2 regions of the Stenotrophomonas sp. 85239_Sma genome follow, and region 2 is predicted to be linked to the other one. Evidence: riboswitches for the same ligand, from Rfam matches in the RefSeq annotation. Region 2 holds a riboswitch; the other holds the start of a gene.

Region 1 (9,339 bases), 800 kb from region 2:
GCGGCCAGGCGGTCGCTGTATTTTTCGGCGTTGAGGCGGATGTCTTCCACGTCGACGTTGCCGTTGGCATCGGTCTTGGTCACCACCACCTTCATGCCGCACATCTGCGCCGAGGCCGGGTTGGTGCCGTGCGCCGAGTCCGGGATCAGGCAGATGTCGCGGTGGTCTTCGCCGCGCGAGCGGTGGTAGGCGCGGATCGCCAGCAGGCCGGCGTACTCGCCCTGCGCGCCGGAGTTCGGCTGCAGGCTGACCGCGTCGTAGCCGGTGCATTCCACCAGCATCGCTTCCAGCGTGTCGATCAGTTCCTTGTAGCCCAGCGCCTGGTCGGCCGGCACCAGCGGGTGGATCTGCGAGAACTCCGGCCAGGTCACCGGGATCATCTCGGCGGTGGCGTTGAGCTTCATGGTGCACGAGCCCAGCGGGATCATCGTGCGGTCCATCGCCAGGTCCTTGTCGGCCAGCGAACGCAGGTAGCGCAGCAGTTCGTGCTCGCTGTGGTGGGTGTTGAACACCGGATGGGTCAGGAACGCGGACTGGCGCAGCAGGCCGGCCGGCAGTGCGTCGGCGGTGCTGGCATCCAGCGCGTCGACGTCGGCCTGGGCACCGAACACGGCAGCCAGCGCGACCACGTCGGCGCGGGTGGCAGTCTCGTCCAGGCTGATGCCGACCGAGTCGCTGTCGATCGCGCGCAGGTTGTAACCGGCGGCGCGGGCCTTGGCGTGGATTTCATCGGCATGCACGCCGGTGACGTGCAGGGTGTCGAAGAAGTCACCACCGACCTGCACGCCGGCGTTGCGCAGCGCGGCGGCCAGGATCGAGGCCAGGCGATGGGTGCGGCGGGCGATGCGGGTCAGGCCGTCCGGGCCGTGGTAGACGGCATACATCGAGGCCATCACTGCCAGCAGCACCTGCGCGGTACAGATGTTGGAGGTGGCCTTCTCGCGGCGGATGTGCTGCTCGCGGGTCTGCAGGGTCAGGCGGTAGGCCGGGTTGCCCTGGGCATCGACCGAGACGCCGATCAGGCGGCCCGGCATCGAGCGCTTGTAGGCATCGCGGCAGGCCATGAAGGCCGCGTGCGGACCACCGAAGCCGAACGGCACGCCGAAACGCTGGCTGTTGCCGACCACGATGTCCGCGCCCCATTCGCCCGGGGCGGCCAGCAGGGTCAGGGCCAGCAGGTCGGTGGCCACGGCCACCAGGCCGCCGCGTGCGTGCACGGCGTCGACCAGCGCCTTGTAATCGCCGACCTGGCCGAAGGTATCCGGGTACTGCAGCAGCAGGCCGAAGGCTTCCGCTTCCAGTGCTTCGGCCGGGGTGCCGACGCGCAGCACGATGCCCATGGGTTCTGCGCGGGTACGCAGCAGTTCCAGCGTCTGCGGGTGCACGGCGTCGTGCACGAAGAAGGTGTCCGACTTCGACTTGGCCGAACGCTTGGCCAGGGTCATCGCTTCAGCGGCGGCGGTGGCTTCGTCCAGCAGCGAGGCGTTGGCGATTTCCATGCCGGTGAGGTCGGCGCACAGGGTCTGGAAGTTGATCAGCGCTTCCATGCGGCCCTGCGAGATTTCCGCCTGGTACGGGGTGTAGGCGGTGTACCAGGCCGGGTTTTCCAGGATGTTGCGCAGGATCACGTTCGGCGTGTGGGTACCGTAGTAGCCCTGGCCGATGAAACTGCGCAGCACGGTGTTCTTGTCGGCGATCGCACGGATCTTCGCCAGCGCCTGCACTTCGGTCATCGACTCCGGCAGTGCCAGCGGCGCCGGCGACTTGATCTTGGCCGGTACGATGGCATCGGTCATCGCATCCAGCGACGCGTGGCCGACGACGTCGAGCATCTGCGCGATCTCGGCATCGTTGGGGCCGATGTGGCGCTCGACGAACGCGGAATGATGCTCGAGCTCACGCAGGGAAGGGGTGTTCTGGGACATGGCGAAGGATCCGTCAGGAAAGGGCACACGCACGGGCACAAGCCGCCGGTCGGCGGTCTGCGGGGCGCCCCTCTGTCCTTTTGCCTGAGAGTTTAAAAGCGCGGCGGACCGCAGCTTCGTGCCCCTTCGGCGCCGGATCGAACCGGTCTCTCCAGAGTTGTGTTACGGGTGGTATCGGGCCTGAGCGATTACGGGCGTTGCGCCTTCGGCAGCGGTGTTCCGCTTCTCCCACCGTGTTGCCCGCCGATTATAGCCCGTTGCGGGCGCGCCAGCCGCCTCCGGGCCCGGCCGTTGCGCCTGAATGGCCGATGGCCCGGCCGTGCGTTTTGTGCACCGCTGCATGGCATCAGGCGCAATCCCCACCTATGATGGGCGGATACCCGAATTGATCTGGCGCCGTCCCTGCAGAAGGGGATCGGCGCCCGCCGTGCGTGCTGCGCATGGCCCTGCCGGACGCCTTCCCCATGACCGCCGCTGTTGCTCCTTCCACCCGCCGCATGGCCCTGCTGCTCGCCGGCCTGGCCATGTTCGGCCCGTTCTCGATAGACACCATCTTCCCGGCGTTCCCGCAGCTGGCCCAGCGCCTGGCGGTGGACGAGGTGGCGGTGCAGCAGACCATCAGCGTGTACCTGCTGTTCTACGGCCTGATGAGCCTGGCGCATGGCCCGCTGTCTGACGCCTGGGGACGCAAGCGGGTGATCCTCGGTGGCCTGGTGATTTTCGTCGGCGCCTCGGTCGGCTGTGCGCTGTCCACCGACCTGACCACGCTGCTGGCGTTCCGCGCGCTGCAGGGCCTGTCTGCAGGCGTCGGCATGATCGTCGGCCGGGCGGTGATCCGCGACCTGTACCACGGCCATGACGCGCAGCGGCTGATGAGCCAGGTGTCGATGCTGTTCGGCATCGCCCCGGCCATCGCGCCGATCATCGGCGGCTGGATCCTGCTCAGCGGTGCTGGCTGGCCGCTGATCTTCTGGTTCCTGGTGGTGTTCGCACTGGTCCTGCTGGCAGCCACCGCACGCTACCTGCCGGAAACCCACCCGGTCGAGGCCCGGGTGCCGTTGTCGCCGCGCGTGCTGATGCGTGATTACGTGCGCATCGGTTTCAACCCGCGCTTCCTGCGCCTGGCGCTGGCCGGCAGCATCGGTTTCGGCGGCATCTTCCTGTACATCGCCTCGGCGCCGGTGTTCGTGATGCAGCACCTGCATCTGGGCGAGGGCGGCTTCGCCTGGCTGTTCATCCCCACCATCGGCGGCATGACCACCGGCTCGTTCCTGTCCGGGCGCATGGCCGGGCACACCACGCCCACCCGCCAGGTCGCCATCGGTTTCGGCCTGTGCGCGCTGTCGGTGCTGCTGAACGTCGGCTACGTGGCGCTGGCGCCGCAGTTCGTGCTGCCGTGGGCGGTGCTGCCGATCTTCCTGGGCGGCATGGGCATGGCATTAATCTTCCCGATCCTGGCGCTGGCGGTGCTGGACATGTACCCGCACCAGCGCGGCCTGGCCTCGTCGCTGCAGGCCTTCGTGCAGCTGATGATCAGCACCGTGGTGGCCGGCGTGGTGTCACCGCTGCTCAGCGCCAGCCCGCTGCACCTGGCGCTGGGCCAGGCGGCGTTCTTCGGCGCCGGCTTCGTGTTCTGGTACTGGGAACACCAGCGCGAACACACGGCGCAGGCGGCCAGCACAGGTCACTGAGCAGCGTGCAGGGGTAGGGCGGGCCGTGACGCCCGCAGCACTTGCGACGGGAAACCACCGGACTAGGCTGGGTACTCCAGCCAGCCGGTGCACGGGTGCACGACAGCCAGCCGATCCACTGTCGTTGCATGAGGTACCCCCATGGCTGCGCAGCAGACCTACCGCCTGTTCGAGGTGGCGCTGAAGGAGCGCCGCGTTCTTTCCCCTTCCCTGGACCGCATGGTGTTCACCGGTGCCGACGTGGCGCGGATGAAGACCGAAGGCCCGGACCAGCGCATCAAGGTGTTCTTCCCCTTGCCCGGCCAGGAGGTGCCGCAGGTCCCCAGCGGCGAGGACTGGTACCCGCGCTATCGGGCCCTGCCGGACGACCAGCGCCCACCGATGCGCACCTACACCATCCGCCAGTTGCGTGCAGAGCAGGGCGAGGTCGACGTCGATTTCGTCATCCACGGCGTGACCGGCCCCGCCTCGCGCTGGGCCATGCATGCACGGCCGGGCGACCGTGTGGTGCTGCTGGCCCCGGATGCCGACTGCGCCGACAGCAGCGAGGGCTGGGAATGGAAGCCGCCGGCCGGCGTTGGCCAGGTGCTGCTGGTGGCTGACGAGACCGCGCTGCCGGCCGTGGCCGGCATTCTCGAGGAACTGGCGGCCATGGTGGATCCGCCGCGTACGCTGGCCCTGCTGGAAGTGGCGCAGGCCGGTGATGCGGTTCCCCTGAAGGCGCCGGCCACGGCCGAGCTGGTCTGGTTGCCGCGCGGGCAGGCGGCGTTCGGGCAGCCCTTGCTGCATGCAGTCCAGGCAAGGTTGGCCGCGGCCTCGGGTGTGGCTGCCGGCGATGCGCTGGAGGAGATCGACGTCGATACGCAGATCCTCTGGGAGCAGGCCGATACCCGCGTGGCCGGGCCGCTGTACGCCTGGGTGGCAGGCGAGGCCGGGGCCGTGATGGCGATCCGTCGCCATCTGGTCCGCGACTGCGGGCTGGACCATCGTGCGATCACCTTCATGGGCTACTGGCGGCACGGCAAAGTGCTGGACTGAGGTGGCGTGAAGCGGCGCTGCGGGCGGGGTGCGCTATCCTTGCGCCCCCCTCGCAGCGGTACCGCACCATGTCCACCAGCTCCAAGACCCGCCGCGACCAGCGCCGTCGCCAGGAAAAGCAGGCCGCCAACAAGGCCGCTGCCCAGGCCTCGCCGGTGGAGCCGCATGCCGAACTGCGCGACGCGCAGCGCACCCTGCTGGCCGGTGTCGTGCGCCGTGATGGCGAATGGGTGCTGGGCATGGATGGCCGCATCGCCGGCCACAGTGATTCTGCCGCGCAGGTACTGGCGCTGATCATGCAGGCCGGTGAGCTGCACGAGCGCAACGGCACGCCAGTGCGCCTGATGTACTCCGATGCGCTGCGCGATGCCGCGCAGGCCGAAGCGAAAGAGAAGGGCCAGACCTTCGAGGAATTCAAGGCCGAACTGGCTGCAGCGATGGCGGCGAAGAAGGGCAGCTGATCGCTGCCAAACCGTCGAGCCGAGCCATGCTCGGCTCTACAACACCTGAAAGGGGCGGATCCTTGCGGATCCGCCCCTTTTTTCATTTCGCCGCCGGGGCCGCGTTGGCCTGCCAGCCGCACATCTGGCCTTCGTTCTGCTGCTTCAACCACTCATTGACCGGGGTGAAGTACTCGATCATCGGGCCGGCATCGAGCTTGTCGGTGCCGGTCAGCTCCTTCAGCGTGGCCTGCCACGGCTGGCTGGCACCCTTGCTCAGCATCGCCCAGTATTTCTGGCCGGCTTCCTTGTTGCCGTAGAAGGTGCACTCATGCAGCGGGCCCTTGTAGCCGGCCGCGTCGCACAGGCCCTTGTAGAACTGGAACTGCAGGATGCGCGCCAGGAAGTAACGCGTGTACGGGGTGTTGCCCGGCACGTGGTACTTCGCGCCCGGGTCGAAGAATTCTTCGCCACGGGTGCTGGCCGGTGCCACGCCCTGGTACTTGGCCTTCAGGTCCCACCATGCCTTGTTGTAGTTGTCGGCGGTGATCGAACCGTCGAACACGCCCCAGCGCCAGCGGTCGATCATCAGCCCGAACGGCAGGAACGACACACCCGACAGTGCCATGCGCATCTGGTTGTTGATGACCGCCTCGCGGCTTTCGGTCGGCGCATCGACCAGGCCGATCGAGCTGAGGTACTTGGGCGTCATGGCCAGCACGATGGTGTCGCCGATCGCTTCATGGAAGCCATCGTTGGCTCCGCCCTGGAACAGCGGCGGCAGGGGGTTGTAGGCCAGGTCGTAATAGATGTGGCCCAGCTCGTGGTAGATGGTGGTGAAGTTCTCTTCGTTCGGCTTGATGCACATCTTCGTGCGCACGTCGCCTTCCATGTTCATGTCCCAGGCGCTGGCGTGGCAGACCACGTCGCGGTCATCGGGCTTGATGAACTGGGTCTTCTCCCAGTACGACTGCGGCAGCGACGGCATGCCCAGCGACACGTAGAAGTCCTGCGCGCGTTCGGTCATCTGCTTGGCGGTACGCAGTTCGGCCTCGCGCTGCGCTTTGTACTGCGCCGCCACGTTGGCGTCCTTGCCGGCCTTGGCCAGCGCTGCGCTCAGGTTGGCCTGGTACTGCTTTTCAAGCGCCGCGGTGATGTCCAGGCTGCCGGCACCCGGGTACGGTTCCAGCTGGTCCCACAGGTTCGACCAGTCCTGCTGCCACATGTTGCCCAGCAGGTGCGCGGCGATCAGGCCGTTGCCCACTTCGGCCTTGTCCTTGCCGTAGGTCTTGTCCAGCTTGCCGCGTGCATAGCAATGCAGCTGCTCGTACATCGGCTTGACCTGCTCCCATAGGCGGTCGGTTTCCGGGCCGATCTGCTCCGGCGGCATGTCGTAGCCGCTGCGCCACATCTGCCCGGCATCGGTGAAGCCCATGCCCTTGGCACCTTCGTTCACCAGCCCGACAAACTTCTGGTAGTCGCCGCGCATGCTCCTGGTGGTGCTGTGCCAGCCCTGCCAGGCGTCGAGCTGCTGGTCGTAATCGCGGCTGCGCGCCAGCACCTGCTCCAGCTCGCCCAGCTGGCGGCAGGAGTTCGGATCGTTGGCATCGGTGCAGTACTTGCCGGCGCCATAGCTGCCTTCCATGCGCGTGGCGATCTGGGTCAGCTCGGCCAGCTTGGCCGGATCGCGCGGTGCCGGCATCGACGACATCAGCTTCAGCAGGTGGATCGCGCGCTTGCTGTCCTCACTCATCGGCTTACCGTCGAACCTGGCGGCCTGTTCGATCCAGCTGTTGAGCTGGGTCAGCGAACGCTCGTTGGCCTTGGCCGCGATGCGTTCGGAATCACTGTTGATGTAGGTGGAGGACAGCCACTGCGCCGAGGTCATCTCCGGGTAGGCGGCCTTGAATTCGGCATTGATGCGGGCCACGAACTGGTCGGCGGTTTCGCCGGCCGGGGCGCTGCTGCTGGCGGTATCGGTACCTGGGGCAGCTTCCTTCTTGCAGGCGACCAGGGCCAGCGTGGCGGCGGCGATTGCCGAGGCCAGCAGGAGATGACGGTGTTTCACGGGCGGTCCTTGGGTGGTGAACGACGGCCGAAGGCTAGTGGGCCGTCGCTGTCACCGCAAGTGGCGGAAGTCGGCCGGCCGGCGCCCGGCACCCGCAGAGGCTTTCAAGCAAGGACAACGTCAACTTCAAAAGCGAGGATTCCGTGGGGGGGCGGGGCGGTGTCGGAGTGCGGGGACGCCGCAAGTACGTCCATGTAGGCTTGGCAGCCGCATCCATGCGGCTGACACCCCGCACGCCGACACCGCCCCACCTGTGACAGATTCCGTGTGCTGTCGGTAGGTGTCGACCTTGGTCGACACATCTGTCAGGTATCGACAAACAAAAATGGGGTCGGATCCGTTTTCCGAAGGAAAAACGGATCCGACCCCAAGGTCGTTCCAACAGATCGCGGAAAACTGTCGAAGGCGGGATGGTTCCGGTGGCGGGAGTGTCCGCGGCATGGATGCCGCGGCCAAGCCCCCAGGGATGGGTTTACGGCGTCTCCCGCCACCGGACCCACCCCGCCATCCCACGGATACCCCGCTGTTGCTGTTGCTTCGGTCGTTGAAGTTGCCGTTGCCTCTGCGGGTGCAGGGCTGCAAGCCCTGCCGAACAATCCTCAACTCTCGCAGTTGGCGAACACGTCGCGGTCTCGCTCGTACAGCGAGGTCTTCACCTGCATCAGGCCCAGCACCGACGGGAACAGGTTGTCATGGTCCGTGTACGCCGCCGAACGCTTGCGCACGCACTGCAGGTCCAATCCGCGGCTGCTGGCAAAGCCCGGCGAGAACCACATCGTCATCGGTACCCGGGTCTGCTCGGCCGGGGCAATGGCGTACGGCACGCCGTGCAGGAACAGGCCCTTCTCGCCCAGCGACTCGCCGTGGTCGGACAGGTAGATCATCGCCGTGTCGTAGTCCTGCATGCCCTGCAGCGTGCCGATGGTCTTGGTCAGGAAGTGATCGGTGTACAGCACGGCGTTGTCGTAGCTGTTGGTGATCTCTTCGCGCGAGCAACGGCCGATGTCACGGGTATCGCAGGTCGGGGTGAAGCGGCGGAACGCGGGTGGATAGCGCTCGAAGTAGGCCGGGCCATGGTTGCCCAGCTCGTGCAGCACCACCACGCGGTCGCCCGGTTTCGCACGTACCTGGGTGGCCAGGTCCTGCAGCAGGATCTCGTCCATGCAGCGACCATCCGCGCACAGGCCCGGCGTGGTGGCATCGGACAGCGACTGGAAGTCCAGGCCTTCGCATACGCCCTTGCAGCCGGACTGGTTGTCACGCCACAGCGGGGTGATGCCGGCACGGTTCAATACATGCAGCAGCGACTGGTGCGCGCGGATCTTCTTCTCGTCGTAGTCGTGGCGTCCCCACGGCGAGAACAGGCAGGGCAGCGAAACTTCGGTGCTGGTGCCGCACGAATGCATGTCCGGGAAATTGACCACGCTGGCCTGGGCCAGCTCCGGGGTGGTATTGCGGCCACCGTTGAGCCCCCAGTTCTGCGCACGCACGGTCTCGCCCATGACGATCACCAGCAGGCGCGGCTTGCTGGCCGGAGCACGCGGGGTGGCCTTGGCATCGGTGCCGATCGGCAGCTTCGGCGCGCGCTGCACCGGGTTGTCGCCACGCAGTGCACGGGGCAAGCCCAGCAGCACATTGGCCGGCGTGGCGAGGTAACGCACTTCGCGCTGGTTGCGCATCAGTGCGGAGATATCCTGGAACGAGATCAGCGCACCGCCCACTGCGGTTACCGCCGCCGCCACCAGGAAACCGATGCGCCAGAGCAGGCTGCGGCCCCAGCTGCGACGGCGCAGCTGCACGCGCCACAGCACGATCATCGGCAGCACCGCCAGCAACAGCACCGGCCACAACAGCGACACGGTCATCAGTTCACGGCTTTCCTTGGGGTCGGTCGCCAGCACGTTGCGCAGCATGTCCGCATCCAGGTAGATGTGGTAGCGGCTCATGTAGTGCGCAGCGAATGCGGTCACCAGCAGCAACAGGCTGATCACCACCTTGGCGCTCCAGCGCCAGACCAGGAGGCCCAGCAGCACGCCATGTGCACCCAGCAGCAACAGCAGCAGCGAAAGCGCATAGCGCAGGCTGCCCGGATGGCTGGCCATCGCGCTGTGCCAGAACAAGCCGTTGCCGGCCACCGCGAAGAACAGGCTGGTCAGTGCGATCAGTGCTTCGGTGGA
Region 2 (9,339 bases):
ATTCGGGGTTGAACGACAACGAGCGCGCGCGCGTCTGGGCAGCGGCCTCACGCGGCGAAGCGCGCGTCATCGTCGGCACCCGCTCGGCGGTGTTCACGCCGTTGCCCCAGGCCGGCCTGCTGATCGTCGACGAGGAGCACGACGGCAGCTACAAGCAGCAGGACGGCATCCGTTACCACGCGCGCGATTTCGCCCTGGTCCGGGCCAAGTCGCTGGGCATTCCGGTTCTGCTGGGCAGCGCCACGCCCTCGCTGGAAACCCTGCACAACGCCTACGCCGGGCGCTACACCCACCTGCGCCTGAAGCAGCGCGCCGGCGATGCACGGCCGCCACGCGTGCGCATCCTCGATGTGCGCAAGCGGCCGCTGCATGACGGTCTGTCGGCCGACGTACTGGCCGGCATCGGCGAGCACCTGCAGCGTGGCCAGCAGGTACTGGTGTTCAAGAACCGCCGCGGCTATGCGCCGGTGCTGCTGTGCCACGACTGCGGCTGGACCGCGCCGTGCCAGCGCTGCGATGCACCGATGACCGTGCATGGTGGCGGTCGTCGCCTGCAATGCCACCACTGCGGCGCGCGGCAACCGGCGCCGCTGGCGTGCCCGGCCTGCGGCAGCCTGGCGCTGCAGCCGCAGGGTATCGGCACCGAACGCCTGGAAGAGCACCTCACCGCGGCCTTCGCCGATTTCCCGGTGGTGCGCATCGACCGCGGCACCACCTCGCGCCGCGACGCGCTGGAACAGCAACTGGCGAAACTGGGCGACCAGCCCGGCATCCTGGTCGGCACGCAGATCCTGGCCAAGGGCCACGACCTGCCCAAGCTGACGCTGGTAGTGGTGGTGGGCATCGACGAAGGGCTGTTCTCCGCCGACTTCCGCGCCAGCGAGAAACTGGCGCAGCAGCTGATCCAGGTGGCCGGTCGCGCGGGGCGTGCACGTGACCCCGGCGAGGTCTGGCTGCAGACCCACCATCCCGGGCACCCGCTGCTGGAAACGCTGGTGAGTGGTGGCTACCACCCGTTTGCGCAGGCCGAGTTGAACCAGCGCCAAGCCGCCGGGTTCCCACCGTTCGCGCACCTGGCGCTGATGCGTGCCGAAGCGCAGCAGGTGGAGCACGCCAACGCGTTCCTGCTGGCCGCGCGGCAACTGCTGGGCGAGCAGAACGTGGTCGAAGCCTACGGGCCGATGCCGGCGCCGATGCCGCGGCGTGCCGGCTACCAGCGCACGCAGCTGCTGCTGTCGGCCGTGCAGCGGCCGCCGCTGCATGGTGTGCTTTCGCAGTTGGTGCCGCGGCTGTATGCGCTGCCGGAAGCCCGCAAGGTGCGCTGGTCGCTGGACGTGGATCCGACGGATCTGTATTGAGGGTCGGAGCCCACCCGCTGGGTGGGATCCGACCCCGATGGCCAGGGGTCGGATCCCTTTTCGCAGAAAAGGGCTCTGACCCCGAACGCCACCGCTTACGTCAGCGGCGTCATCACGCCGCGCTGGTAGGCCGGTCGCTCGCGCAGGCGCGCATACCACTCGGCCAGGTGCGGCAGCTCCGGGCGCTGGATCGGCAGTTCGAACCAGGCGTAGATCAGCGAACCCAGCGGGATGTCACCCATCGCGAATGTCTCGCCCGACAACCATGGCTGTTTCGCCAGGGTGGCATCGGCCATTGCCAGGTAGTCACCGGCGCGCACGATGGCGGCATTGATCCGCGCTTCGTCACGGTCGGCTGGCGCGGTGCGCATGATGCCCCATACCAGGTCGCTGTAAAGCGGTGCCATCCGCGACGTGCTCCAGTCCATCCACTTCTCGGCCTGGGCGCGCTGCATCGGGTCTTCGGCATACAGGGTGCCCAGTGCGTAGCGCGCGCTCAGGTAGCGCACGATGGCGTTCGATTCCCACAGCGGCAGGCCGTGGTCTTCGATCACCGGCACCAGGCTGTTGGGGTTCATTGCCTGGTATTCCGGCGTCTGCGTGCCACCGTGGCTGCCACCGACTTCGATGGACTCATACGGCAGGCCGATCTCCTCGGCGCACCACAGTACCTTGCGGACGTTGCTGGAATTGCGGCGGCCCCAGATCTTCAACATGCGGGTTTTCCTTGCTGGCAATGCGAGCGGCAACGATACGCCTGATCGGAGATGGAGTGTGGGTGGCGGAAGCCGGATCTGGCACCTGGGCGTTGCCGGCCAGCGGCCGGCACTAGCGGTTCTTTTTCGGCAGCGCGCGCACGTAGGACGACTTGCCGTCCTTCTTCAGTTCGAACAGCCCGATGGCCGCCAGCAGATCACTGAGCTTGCCGTAGCCGTAGTTGCGCGGATCGAACGAGGCCTGGTTGCCGATCTGGCTGCCGACCGGCCCCAGGTGCGACCAGCCGTCCTCGCCCTCGGCCGCAGACACCGCACGGCGCAGCATCTTCACCAGCCGCGTATCGCTGCGCATCTCCGCCCCGCTCTTGCGTGGGCGTGCATCATCATTGGCGACGGGGTCGCTCGATGCCTGTTCGCTCGATGCCTGCTCGGCATCCGGCACGCTGGCATGGGTCTGGCCCAGCGCTTCCAGGTAGGTGAACTTCGAGCACGCGTTGACGAACGGTTCGGGCGTCTTCTTTTCGCCGAAGCCATACACCTTCACGCCGTCGGTCAGCAGGCGCATCACCATCGGGGTGAAATCGGCATCGCTGGACACGATGGCGAAGCCATCAAGGTTGCGCGCGTACAGCAGGTCCATGGCATCGATCACCATCGCCATGTCCGAGGCATTCTTGCCCTTGCTGTAGGCGAACTGCTGGATCGGGCGGATCGCATATTCGTGCAGTACGGCTTCCCAGCCCTTCAACCGCGGGCTCTTCCAGTTGCCATAGGCGCGGCGTACGTTGGCCACGCCGTAGCGGGCCACTTCGGCCAGGACCTCGTCGATCTTCGAGGCCGGCGCGTTGTCGGCGTCGATCAACAGGGCGATGCGCTTTTCCGGTTCGCTCATGGGCTCCTCAGGGGCCGTTGCCTGAACCCGAGTATCGCCGATCCACGCGGGCGCTGACGTGACAGGCAGCCGCCGTGCGAAGATGCCAGGCGCTTCCCCCAATGCCCCCACTGGAGTGAGTCGATGAGTCGCGAGCGCGTTCCCCACCTGGTCGTTGTCGGCGGCGGTTTTGCCGGCCTCTGGGCCACCCGTGCCCTGGCCCGCGAACGCATGCGCATCACCTTGGTCGACCGCCGCAACCATCACCTCTTCCAGCCGCTGCTGTACCAGGTGGCCACCGCCGGCCTGTCGGCGCCGGATATCGCCGCGCCGCTGCGCCACATCCTCGGCCACCAGCGCAACGTGGAAGTCCGCCTCGGCGAAGTGGTCGCCATCGACAAGCAGGCCCGGCAGATCCGCATGGCCGATGGCAGCACGCTGGACTACGACAGCCTGCTGCTGGCCACCGGCGCCACCCACGCCTACTTCGGCAACGACCAGTGGGCCGATGATGCCCCCGGCCTGAAAACCCTGGACGATGCCATCGCATTGCGCCGCAAGCTGCTGCTGGCATTCGAGCGCGCCGAGGCCGAGCCGGACCCGGCGAAGAAGGCCGCATGGCTGAGTTTCGCGGTGGTCGGTGGCGGTCCCACCGGTGTTGAACTGGCCGGCACCCTGGCCGAGATCGCGCGGCATACGCTTCGCAACGAATTCCGCCACATCGATCCGGCCAGCGCCAAGGTGCGGTTGGTCGAGGCTGGGCCGCGCGTGTTGTCCTCGTTCCCGGAAGTGCTTTCGCTGAAGGCGCGCCGGCAGCTGGAAAAGCTGGGCGTGGAAGTGCTGACCGGTACCCCGGTGAGCGACATCGACAGCCAGGGCTTCAAGCTCGGTGAGCAGTTCGTGCCGGCCCGCACCGTGGTCTGGGCCGCCGGCGTGGCCGCGTCACCGCTGGCGCGCACGCTGGACGTGCCACTGGATCGCGCCGGCCGCGTGCAGGTGCAGCCGGACCTGACCCTGCCCGATCACCCGGAGCTGTTCGTGGCCGGCGACCTGGCCGCACTGAACCAGGCCAATGGCAAGCCGGTACCCGGCGTGGCGCCTGCGGCCAAGCAGATGGGCAAGTACGTGGCCGGGGTGATCCGCGCGCGCCTGCATGGCAAGGCGGCACCGGGGCCGTTCAAGTACGCCGACTACGGCAACCTCGCCACCATCGGTCGCATGGCCGCGATCGTGCACCTGGGCCGGCTGCAGCTTTCAGGCGTACTGGCCTGGTGGTTCTGGCTGGCCGCGCACGTGTTCTTCCTGATCGGCTTCCGCAACCGCATCGTGGTGCTGCTGAACTGGGCCGTGGCGTACTGGAGCTACCAGCGCAGCGCGCGCATCATCTTCGGTGATGACCAGGAAGACCGGCGGCCGAGGCGGTAGGGCCGAAGACGGACACGGGTGCTCTGCCTGGGAGTAGATCCACGCCATGCGTGGATGCATGTCTGTGCAGGCCGCATGGAGCTCAGCCACGCATGGCGTGGCTCTACTGCCTCATCGGACCACCCGGCACCCGCCGTCTCGACCATGCCCGGCAGAAATCTTCCTTCCTCGCGGTGTCGGCAATCTGTGCGGTACTCCAATGCCGGGTGATCCAGATCGTCAACGCGGTGCTGCTCAGATGCCAGCGCAGCATGCCGTGCCGAGGCTGCCGCCACAGGTGGCGTCGGGCAATCCAGTAAGCCTCGCGCTCCACTTCAGGCACCTTCTTCTGCCTCGCGTTCGTATCGAACAGCTGCGCGGCGAAGCGCCAGGGATTCATCGTCTGGTATCCCGCCCGCGGTTCACTACTGCATGCGGCCACACCACTGGGCGTGCGGTCGGCAGGGTTCGGTCGACCTTCCACCAGCGCCAGTCCAAGCAGGTACAGCAGGCCAGGCAGCAGTGCGATGCCGGTGACCAGCACGACGACGGAGATCCATGCCTTGCCCGCAGCACGCATCGCTCACGGCGCCTTCGGTTTCGGGTACCACAACGCGTTGACGATGACCCAGCGCTGGTCGAAGCGCCCCATGTGGAAGTAGTCGACGAACCACGGGGTTTCCAGCCGTACCGAGGCCGCGTTGCCGGTCACGTCCAGCACCGTGCAGCGGCGGTCCCATTGATCCTTCGACGTCTTCAGCGCGCCCTGCTTCGTCAACGAGACCAGCTCTTCCTTCGACATGCGGCGCAGGCCCAGGCGTTCGTCGGGTGTATCGCCGAGCACCGCGCGCTTGGCCAGGTCCGGGTGCAGGGAACGGGCGACACGCTTCGGGTCGGCCTCCAGCTGGCCATCGACGTAGTCGTGGCAGGTGGCTTCGATGGCCGCGAGGGTGACCGGGTCGGCGGCAGGGCTGGTTGCTGCGGAGAGAGCGAACAGCAGGGCGATCGTGGACATCCGGGTCTCCAGCTCTGGGCGCGGGGCGATCATCGCATGGGCCGGGCAGGCCCATCCACGCATGGCGTAGATCTACAGAAGCGTCTCGGCAGGTGCCTGCAGCCAGGCCAGCTTGCGTTCGCGCGGCTGCTGCTTGAGCTGCCATTCGGCGCGTGAGGCGGCGGCCCGGTCCGGGTACTCGCGCACGGCCAGTACCCGCAGCGGCGGCCGGGCCCGGGTGTAGCGCGCGCCCTTGCCGGCCTGGTGGGCGGCGAAACGCGCGTCCACGTCGGTGCTGATGCCGGCGTAATAGCTGCCATCGCGGCATTCGAGCAGGTACAGGAACCACGGGCGGAGGGACGGGGCCATGGCCGGATTATGCCGTGCTGCACTGCAGCGGATATACTGGCGCCCGAATGCAGGAGAGAGGCGCCGCGCTGGCGCCCGCCGAAGGCGCAGGCTCCCATGATCGCTCAGGCCGGTGGGCTGGAATCCCACCAACCATGCATTCGACTCGCCGAGCTGGAGAGAGGTCACCGGGCACGCCCGGGACGATCCGCCGAAGGGGCACGCGGCCTACGCCGCTGAACTCTCAGGCAAAAGGACAGCGGGAGCGGCACCGGTCATCGTCATCCCGTCATTGCGCAGGCAGTGGCGATAGTGGCGCATGGCCGGCCCCACCGCGCCCGGAGCCTGTCCCCATGCTGTTGTCCATCATCTACCTGATCGCCATTTCCGCCGAAGCCATGACCGGCGCACTGTCCGCCGGCCGCCGCCGCATGGACCTGTTCGGCGTGGTCATGATCGCCTGCGTCACTGCCCTCGGTGGCGGCTCGCTGCGCGACATCCTGCTTGGCCATTACCCGCTGGGCTGGGTGAAGCATCCCGAGTACCTGGGCTTCACCGTATGCGCGGCGCTGATCGCCACCTGGGTCGCACGCTGGATGCACCACTTCCGCCGCACCTTCCTGGTACTCGACGGGCTGGGCCTGATCGCGTTCACCCTGATCGGCTGCTCGATTGCGCGCGAAGCTGGCCATGCCATGCCCATCGTGCTGATTGCCGGCATGCTGACCGGCGCGTTCGGCGGCGTGCTGCGCGACATCCTCTGCAACGAGGTGCCGCTGATCTTCCAGAAAGAGCTGTACGCGATCATCGCGCTGCTGACCGGTGCGGCCTATCTGTTGCTGCTGCACTGGGGAGTGGCCGATGCCACCGCGATCCTGTGCTGCCTGGGCGGCGGCTTCGCATTGCGCCTGCTGGCGATCCACTACCGCTGGGAAATGCCGAAGTTCGTGTACCACGACGAAGTGCATTGAGGTTCGCGTTCCCCGAGCACGGGGTTCGACGGCGTGGATCTGCTGCACCACCCCGGCGATGTACCTGGCGCTGTCGCTGGTGCGCAGCGCCAGGCGCATCGCCGGTGCAGATGGGCCGGTCTCCAACTCCGGCCGGCCCTGATCGCGGCCGCACCCCCGCAGGCGCTGGCCGCCATCCACACACGTGCCGCACTCAGGCGGCTTCGGACACCTTTACGTCGCGACGGGCGCGCACCGCCGCAGCCAGTCGCTCCAGCACCGTCACAGTGGTGTCCCAGTCGATGCAGCCATCGGTGATGCTCTGCCCGTAGACCAGCGGCTGTCCTTCCACCAGTTCCTGGCGGCCACCGACCAGATGGCTCTCGATCATCACGCCAACGATGCGCTGTTCGCCGTCTTCCAGCTGAACGGCAATGTCGTCGATCACCTTCGGCTGGTTCTCCGGGTTTTTCAGGCTGTTGGCGTGGCTGGCGTCGATCATCAGGCGCGTGGGCAGCTTGGCCTTGGCCAGCGCCTGGCAGGCGTCGGCAACGCTGCCTGCGTCGTAGTTCGGCTGCTTGCCGCCACGCAGGATTACATGGCAATCCGGATTGCCGGTGGTCGATACGATGGCGGTGCCACCCTGCTTGGTGACCGACAGGAAGTGGTGCGGATTGGACGCCGCCCCCACCGCGTCAGCGGCGATCTTCACGTTGCCATCGGTGCCGTTCTTGAAGCCGACCGGGCATGACAGCCCCGAAGCCAGTTCGCGATGCACCTGGCTTTCGGTGGTGCGTGCACCGATCGCGCCCCACGCCACCAGGTCGGCGATGTACTGCGGCGAGATCACATCGAGGAATTCGACACCGGCCGGCAGGCCGAGCTTGTTGATGTCGCGCAGCAGGCCACGGGCAATGCGCAGGCCCTTGTCGATCCTGAAGCTGCCGTCCAGGTCCGGATCGTTGATCAGGCCCTTCCAGCCCACCGTGGTGCGCGGCTTCTCGAAGTACACGCGCATGACGATTTCCAGTTCGCCGGCCAGCGCGTCACGTAGCGGCTTCAGGCGCTGGGCATACTCGATGGCGGCCTTCGGGTCGTGGATCGAGCACGGGCCCACCACCACCGCCAGGCGGTCGTCACGGCCATGCAGGATCTGGTGCAGGGCCGCGCGCGAGGCGCTGACGGTGTCGGAGGCTTCATCGTCACAGGGCAGCATCGCCAGCAGCTGGGCAGGCGGTGTCAGCGGTTCGATGGTGCGGATACGCAGGTCGTCGGTGTGCGGGGGCATTGCGGGAGATCTCCGGAACGTTGGGGGTCCCCAGCGTGGCGGCATGAAAAAAGCCGCCAGGTTCGCTGGCGGCTTTCGGGAATGCGTCTGAAGCTTTCTTCAGGGTGAGCGCAGTCCTTCCTCCGCCAGTGGCTTCGGAAAGTAATACCAGTAAAAGCGGGTGGCGGCTGCGTTCATGGGTTGTATTGATAACACAGCTTTTGCGCAGTGCAAAATGTTTCATCCGCAACTGGGGACACGGTTCAGTGAGGTGCGCTCCAACGCTGCCTACCCGGCAGCAGCCAGCCAATGTTGCTCATCTGCCATGCACTTCCACGTCCAGCAGGAGCCCTTCGTGGATGTCGGCCCAGCGCTCCAGCACGCGATCCAGCTCCTGCCTGGCCTCATCCAGCTGCTCGGGGTTGAGCAGGGAACGGGCGGTGTAGAGGTCGGAGACCAACCGCCGCAGGGCCGCTTCCGGGATGGCGACCGATGGCCCTTCCAGCCCCGGCAACTGCAATGCCGGGCTGTCGCCAAGCGGGCCGAACAGCGTGACCTGGAGCGTGCTCTGCATGATCAACTTCCCTGCGGATGGACATGGGCAATGCACTGTTTACCGCGTCCGGGTGACAGGCGCATGTGCCGGCCCTGCCGTGAATCCGGCACGGTGGGCGTGCACCGCGCTGCTGCAGCGAAGATTCTTCCTTGAGGATCATGGAATTGCCGGCCAGCGGCCGGCACTACCGCAGCGAGCGCATCGCGCGCTTGCGGATGCAGGCGTTGGCGGTGCTGTCGTGTTCGCGCTGCCAGCGCGCGCAGAGATCGCGCAGCCACTGCGGCTGTGTCTTGCCGGCATCATTGAGCCAGTTGCCGACGGAATCCTGCACATAGCGTTCCGGGTCATCGGCCAGTGCTTCCAGCAGCGCCACGGCCTGTTCCGGATGTTGCTTGAACAGGGCGATGTGCGTGGCCCAGACACCGCGTGGGCGCAGTGCCTCGCAGGCGAAGCGGCGCAGGCTGGGCGATCCTTCCTGCGTCCACGGCTGCAGGTACTCCAGCGCCTGCAGTGGTGCGGCAACAATGTCGGCACGCAGCGCCAGCCACGCCCATTCGCGCACGCCGAAGTGTGGGTCATCGGCCAGCGTGCGCATCTGCTGCAGCTTCTCTGCCAACGTTGCGCGAGCATCGCTGCCGATCAGATAACAGGCCCAGCCGCGCACGGTATCGCAGCTGTGATGCTGCCAGAGCGCGGGCGTTCCCTGCCCCGCCTCACGCAGCAACTGCGCGGCCAAGGCCATGCGCTGTGTGATGCCCTTGCCCGCGGCATCGCGCATGCGTTGCAGCGCTTCCGGTTCCAGCAACGGCGCCACGCACCGCAGCAACTCACCGAAGTCCACCGCCAGGCACTCGGCCAGATGGGTCGTCGCAACG

Evidence for each region. A riboswitch is a leader RNA that binds a small molecule or an ion and turns the genes downstream of it on or off. The one in region 2 is predicted to bind glycine.
Region 1: another riboswitch for glycine. It lies ahead of gcvP (aminomethyl-transferring glycine dehydrogenase); the one in region 2 lies ahead of ACYKG1_RS19260 (trimeric intracellular cation channel family protein).

Annotation. Positions count from the first base shown of each region.
Region 1 is NZ_CM151163.1:3,345,138-3,354,476, reverse strand. It holds gene gcvP (aminomethyl-transferring glycine dehydrogenase) at 1-1,925, opposite strand, end outside; glycine riboswitch at 1,988-2,090, opposite strand; gene ACYKG1_RS15705 (multidrug effflux MFS transporter) at 2,390-3,616, shown strand; gene ACYKG1_RS15700 (siderophore-interacting protein) at 3,758-4,654, shown strand; gene ACYKG1_RS15695 (hypothetical protein) at 4,723-5,115, shown strand; gene ACYKG1_RS15690 (M2 family metallopeptidase) at 5,198-7,162, opposite strand; gene ACYKG1_RS15685 (phosphoethanolamine transferase) at 7,762-9,339, opposite strand, start outside.
Region 2 is NZ_CM151163.1:4,140,301-4,149,639, forward strand. It holds gene ACYKG1_RS19225 (primosomal protein N') at 1-1,358, shown strand, start outside; gene ACYKG1_RS19230 (glutathione S-transferase family protein) at 1,454-2,074, opposite strand; gene ACYKG1_RS19235 (NYN domain-containing protein) at 2,187-2,966, opposite strand; gene ACYKG1_RS19240 (NAD(P)/FAD-dependent oxidoreductase) at 3,090-4,370, shown strand; gene ACYKG1_RS19245 (hypothetical protein) at 4,474-4,929, opposite strand; gene ACYKG1_RS19250 (nuclear transport factor 2 family protein) at 4,933-5,364, opposite strand; gene ACYKG1_RS19255 (GIY-YIG nuclease family protein) at 5,437-5,712, opposite strand; glycine riboswitch at 5,753-5,842, shown strand; glycine riboswitch at 5,856-5,959, shown strand; gene ACYKG1_RS19260 (trimeric intracellular cation channel family protein) at 6,045-6,662, shown strand; gene ACYKG1_RS19265 (3-deoxy-7-phosphoheptulonate synthase) at 6,856-7,929, opposite strand; gene ACYKG1_RS19270 (hypothetical protein) at 8,225-8,482, opposite strand; gene ACYKG1_RS19275 (DNA alkylation repair protein) at 8,649-9,339, opposite strand, start outside.